Regions from separate parts of the Thermoanaerobacter brockii subsp. finnii Ako-1 genome, predicted to be linked through region 2. Evidence: riboswitches for the same ligand, from Rfam matches in the RefSeq annotation. Region 2 holds a riboswitch; the other holds the start of a gene.
What was found. A riboswitch is a leader RNA that binds a small molecule or an ion and turns the genes downstream of it on or off. The one in region 2 is predicted to bind thiamine pyrophosphate.
Positions count from the first base shown of each region.

Region 1: it holds a riboswitch for thiamine pyrophosphate, as region 2 does, so the genes downstream of both, thiT (energy-coupled thiamine transporter ThiT) here and thiD (bifunctional hydroxymethylpyrimidine kinase/phosphomethylpyrimidine kinase) in region 2, are expected to answer to the same signal.

Region 1 is NC_014964.1:233,719-236,862, reverse strand. It holds M-box (ykoK) riboswitch at 238-400, opposite strand; gene THEBR_RS01085 (phosphatase PAP2 family protein) at 464-1,000, opposite strand; gene thiT (energy-coupled thiamine transporter ThiT) at 1,247-1,885, opposite strand; TPP riboswitch at 1,948-2,050, opposite strand; gene THEBR_RS01075 (ABC transporter ATP-binding protein) at 2,122-3,144, opposite strand, start outside.
Region 2 is NC_014964.1:1,681,929-1,685,072, forward strand. It holds gene thiM (hydroxyethylthiazole kinase) at 1-35, opposite strand, end outside; gene thiE (thiamine phosphate synthase) at 37-672, opposite strand; gene thiD (bifunctional hydroxymethylpyrimidine kinase/phosphomethylpyrimidine kinase) at 676-1,470, opposite strand; TPP riboswitch at 1,528-1,630, opposite strand; gene THEBR_RS08400 (GltB/FmdC/FwdC-like GXGXG domain-containing protein) at 1,696-2,424, opposite strand; gene THEBR_RS08405 (NAD(P)/FAD-dependent oxidoreductase) at 2,421-3,144, opposite strand, start outside.

The sequences.
Region 1 (3,144 bases), 900 kb from region 2:
GGTATATGTAATAGGACATCAAAAGAAGGGATAAATGGGCAATCCTACGAAGAGCAAAATTTATAGAAAAGCCACCTGTGAGAAGAATGGACGTGGCCTCAAACTTTGCCCATCCTTCTTTAATGTCACATTACATATACCTTTGTAGCTTTTACTACTACCTCCACCGTCCATTCTTCTCACCTCCGTTTTTTAGCAAATTAAAAAACCTCTCAACGAATGAAAGAGGTTTTTAGACATTTCAATTCGTTGAGCTTTGGCACTATACAGCTTTGGAGCATCCTCCAGCTGCATTAAGTAAAACCTTAATTCGGTAATACTTGTTGACCCGTTAGCATCTCTCGATGTTTCCGGGCAGCAGCGTGTATCTGTATAGGAGCCTCACCTAACGATTGTATTAACTTGTGTCCTTCTACATTATATTCTTCTATTTACAATTTGTCAATCTATTTTGAAAAATTTTTTACAAAAACAACTTTGTACCTATAAAATGGGTTAGATAAGAAAAAGTAATACCTATCGTTGAGCCCATTAATACATCTGAAGGATAATGCAGTCCCATATATATCCTCGAAAGTCCCACAAGTACCGCCAGTGAAATAAAGAATACTGCAAGGCTTGGAAAAAATATTGAAAAAGTCATAGCAAGTGAAAAACTGGCAGTAGCATGACCAGAAGGAAAAGAATAATCCTTTAAAAGATGTTTAAAAGTGTTTGTATTAGCTAATACCATATAAGGCCTTGGTCTTGTATATTTTCTTTTTAAAAGTTGAACAAACAAATGGCTGCTTACAAGTGCAGTTAAAGCTTCTACAGCAGAGGCTTTTACATCGTTTTTTCCAAAAAAAATTAAAAACAAGCAAGAAAATATTGTAAAAAAAGGACCGCCTATATGAGTTATTTTAGGCATTATTTTGTCCAATATATTACATTTTATTCTTTCGTTTATATAGAAAAAAATGTTTTTGTCTTTGTCAAGAAGCACTCTTTTTATTTGCATCAGCAAAATCCCCTCCCTACAATCTCATTTCACTAATGCTTTTATCGAAATTTTTCAGCACAATTTCACACACTCTATCAGCAGAATTTTTATAAATCAATTATTCCCTTCTTTCTTTCATATCCTCAGGTTTGTCAGGTATCAATGTTAATTCTGCGTTAAATTTTTTCTTACATAATATTATACCATATATTATACCATTATTTCAGCTATCCACTGCAAAAAATAAAAAGGGGAAATACCCCTTTAAGCAATTGCTTTCTTTTTAATTTCTTCAATAGCATTTCTAACTTGAGGAATTAGTGAAACCGCAAAACATATTGCCACTTCTACACCTATTATGCTTCCATTGACTAAAAGTGAATAAACTATAGGGCTCATTCCTTCTGGTGCATAGCTTGCAAAAAAGAACACTCCCGATAAAAAGTGAGAGAAAAATCGTCCAAATCCACCGACTAAAATTCCCAAACTTAGGTTTTTTCTAAAAAAGCCAGCAAGTCCTAAAGCACCGAAGGCCAAAGGATAGTCGAGAAGTACTTGCACCCATTGGACAATAAATGGGTCTTGAATAAGTTGTAAAAATCCATACGCCATTCCTACAATCACACCAGGACCTGGTCCATAATAATAGGCAAAGATAAAAAGCGGCAACATGCTGGCAGGTGTAATAGAACCACCTTGAGGCCAGTGATAAAATCTTATATAAGACAGCACGAAAGAAATAGCGATTGAAAGTGCTCCGTAGACAAGCATTTTTGTGTCAAATTTGACACTTTTTCGCATCAGATATAAAAGAAAAGCTGCCAATAAAATTGCTAATATAACCGATAAAGTCACTGGTTTTATTTGAGCAAAATCAGAAAAAATACTTAAAAGGTAGGACATAAACAAAAACACCTCCATTTTTCAAGGAGGCTATGTTCGCTGAAAAAAATACCGCGAAATGCGGTATTTTTGAGCCGCATTCCCTACGGAGGCATTACCCTCATCAGGTTCCAAGGGTTTGGCATCAATGCCATCTCAGCCGTTAAGGCTCCCCCAGCGGACATAACCTCTATTTTATTTTCTCTTTTACTTTATCACTTTTTGTTTCATATGTCAATAATAATTATTAAATGCTATCAACTTGCCATCTCTTCCTCTTTTTCAAACTGGCTGTTATAGAGGCTTGCATAAAAACCGCCTTTTTTAAGAAGCTCTTCGTGGGTACCCTGCTCTACAATATCTCCATGGTTCATGACAAGTATCAAGTCAGCATCCCGTATTGTAGAAAGCCTATGAACGATTATAAAGCTTGTGCGTCCTTTCATAAGGTAATCCATCGCTTTTTGTATTTGTATTTCTGTAAGGGTATCTACAGAGCTTGTAGCCTCATCGAGTATGAGAATTTTTGGATCTTTCAAAATAGCTCTTGCTATAGTTAGTAACTGCTTTTGCCCTTGAGAAATATTTGTGGTCTCTTCATTTAATACCATGTTATAGCCCCCTGGCAATGTCCTTACAAAATGATCCACATAAGCTGCCTTAGCAGCTTTTATAACTTCCTCCTCAGTAGCGTCAAGACGGCCATATCTTATATTGTCCATAATAGTACCATTGTAAAGCCATGTATCTTGAAGTACCATGCCAAAAAGTGAACGCAAATCTTCCCTCGTAAAATCTCTTATATCATGCCCGTCAATTAAAATAGCTCCTTCATTCACATCGTAAAAGCGCATTAAAAGTTTCACTATAGTAGTCTTTCCTGCCCCAGTAGGACCAACAATTGCAACTTTTTGTCCTGCCTTAATAGAAGCAGAAAAGTTATTTATTACCATTTTATCAGATCTATATCCAAAACGAACATTTCTAAACTCCACATTTCCTTTTATATCTTCAATTTTTACAGGCTGTGAATTATCTGGAACTTCTTCTTCCTCCTCCAAAAATTCAAATACTCTTTCTGCGCAAGCAGCAGTTTGTTGTAGTATATTGGAAATATTTGCGATCTGAGCAATAGGCTGTGTAAAAGAGCGGATATACTGTATAAACGCCTGAATATCCCCTACTTCTATTGCATTTTTTATTACCAACCAACTACCCAAAACTGTAACCGCCACATAACCCAAGTTTCCTGTTACATTCATAAGAGGCATCATAATACC
Region 2 (3,144 bases):
TTCTCTCTTAAAATTTTCAACAATTCTTTTTTCATTTCAAATCCTCCTATCATTTATCGCTTTTTTTATAACCTCCAAGAGTTTTCTTGTATTGTTTTCTATATCCCCATAAAATACAGCTGAAACTGAGGATATCCCATCTGCTCCTGACTTTAACATGACTTCATAAGCATTATCCTTCGTTATACCTCCTATTGCAACGACTGGAATAGTAACAGCCTCTTTTATTTTTTTTAACCCTTCTATTCCAATGGCTTCTGCCTCCGGCTTTGTTGGAGTCTTAAACACCGCACCTACCCCTAAATAATCCGCTCCATCCCTTTGTGCCTTTAAAGCTTCTTCCACTGTTCTCGCTGATACCCCTACTATTTTATCACGACCTATTATTTTTCTTACAATATCTGCCGGCAAATCCTCCTGTCCAACGTGAACTCCATCTGCATCTACTGCCAAAGCTATATCCACTCTGTCGTTAATAATGAGAGGGATTCTATTTCTTTTTGTCACTTCTTTAACTTTGAGAGCAATTTCATAAAATTCCCTACTTGATATATCTTTTTCTCTCAGTTGAATTACTGTTGCACCGCCTTTTATCGCTAGTTCTACTGCTTCAGCAATATCCATATTCTTTATGTAAGACCTATCCGTTATAGCATAAAGGGTTAAGTCCATATCTCACACCTTCCTTATTTCTATATTCCAAAAATGGTTAGTAGGACCTACTCCATGCCCTATGGCCAACGAATGTTTTATAGCCCCTGTAATGTATGCTTTCGCTCTTTTTATCGACTCAACTAAATCATGGCCTAAAGCAATATTGGCAGCTATAGCTGAGGAAAATGTGCAGCCTGTACCATGCGTGTTTTTAGTATCAATCCTCTCTGATGTAATTTCATAAAACTCTTTTCCATCGTAAAATACATCTAAAGCATCTCCTGTAAGATGTCCACCTTTTACAATTACTGTCTTTGCTCCATAATCTAAAATTTTTTTAGCCGCTTCCTTCATATCCGATACATTTTTAATTTCTTTTCCAATTAATTCTCCCGCTTCCATAAGATTTGGAGTAACTACAAGGCTTAAAGGAATCAATTCCTTTTTCAAAGCCTCCACTGCTTCCGGCTTTAATAAATAGCTTCCACTTTTTGAAATCATGACAGGGTCCAACACAATATTTTTTACATTGTAATCTTTTAACCCTTTTGCAATCATTTTAATTATGCTTTCATTAGATACCATACCTATCTTCACTGCATCTGGATATAAATCCTCAAAAATTGCCTTCATCTGCAAATACACCATATCGGGGCTTATATCCTCAATTCCCAAAACCCCCATGGTATTTTGCGCTGTTATTGAAGTAATGACACTCATGCCGTATACTCCATGGGCTGAAAAAGTCTTTAAATCTGCCTGTATACCTGCTCCTCCCCCAGAATCAGAACCGGCAATAGTAAGGGCTAATTTCATAAAAACACCTCCAAATAATAAAATAAGCCCACCTGTGAGGTGAGCATTTTTACAAATGTTTTAAAAAGCATGCTTCCCTACGCAGGCATTACCCTGACAGGTTCAAAGGGTCGGGAACGAATCCCCTCTCAGCCACTTTTTGGCTCCCCTAGCACTTGTCATATTTAGTTTTGCCTAAATTGTTTAAGTTAATTATACCATAAACGCAAAAGAATTAAAATAATTTTATGCATACATATTTCCATAGGGTCTTTTGCCTATCGGATGCAATTTGACAAAAGAATGATTCATAATCTTTTGAAAATCATAATCAAAATATTGACAAAAATTTTCAACATACTTTTGGATAAACGCGTAATCTTTGTCATCTATCTTTTCTTTAATAACTTCTTTTCCAAGTTTATAGTCTTCTACATCTCCTCTCAAATATATAACTCCTCCATGCATACCTGTACCACAATATTCTCCAACTATATTTTCATCATTTTTCAAGTTTAGCACAATCATACATCCACCTGCCATATATTCACCAAAGAAATCTCCTGCACTTCCTCCAATAACTATTACGGGAACTTTATCCTTGTATTCTTTCATGTGTATGCCAACTCTATAACCAACACTATCTTTTATATAGATAGATCCACCCCTCATTCCGTAACCAACGACATCACCTGCATGTCCATGTATAATAATATTCCCATCGTTCATTGTATTTCCTATTGCATCCTGTCCATTGCCAAAAACTTCTATTGTAAGGCCGTCCATAAAAGCCGCCATGTCATTCCCAGGTGTACCTTCGATATTTATTTTTGTAGTCCCAGATAAATTATCTCCTATATATCGCTGACCATTGACATTTTTCAAATTAATTATATCTTCACCTGAACGAACTAACTCTTTAATTATTTCATTAAGGTCTCTGTAATAAATTCCTGACGCATTTATGGTTTTCATCGTACCACCTCCAGGTCAAGCATTTTTGCCTTTCTTAATTCTTTTGGCAAATATATAAATCCAAAATCATCATTTAAAAGATATTTCTTAAATGGAGTTATATCCGTTTCATTTTTTATAAATCCAGTAAATAATCCAGCCCTATCAATATCATTAATTAATATAAATCCTACTAATCTATTTTCTTTTACCACAAATTTTTTATAAGACCTTCTGTTATGATCAATTTTAGAGATAATCTCAAATTCCTCCTGCTGTGGATTTGTTATACCAGCTGTTATCATATTTGTATTTTTATAACCTATTGAGTTCATAGGAAAAATCCCTTTAAAACTTTTATTTATACCAATCATGTTGTACCCTGCAATTTCCCCTTGCATGTATGCATTTGGCCATATTGGCACAACCCTATTTGACTCAACAAGCATATCATACCCTTCGGCTACATCTCCTGCTGCATACACATCTTCAACGCTTGTTTTCATAGTATTATCTACTAAAATACCACGGTTTATAGAAATTGATGTGTTTTTTACAACATCAACGTTTGGCACAACGCCTATCGCGATAATAAGATTGTCGGCTTCTAATTCCTGCCCATTTTTGAGCAAAACCCCTTTAACATATTCATCTCCTATGATTTTATCCACTGTTGTTCCCGTAATTATTTTTATGCCGTCATTCTGAAGACTTTGAGATACCAAAGATGCTCCTTCTGTA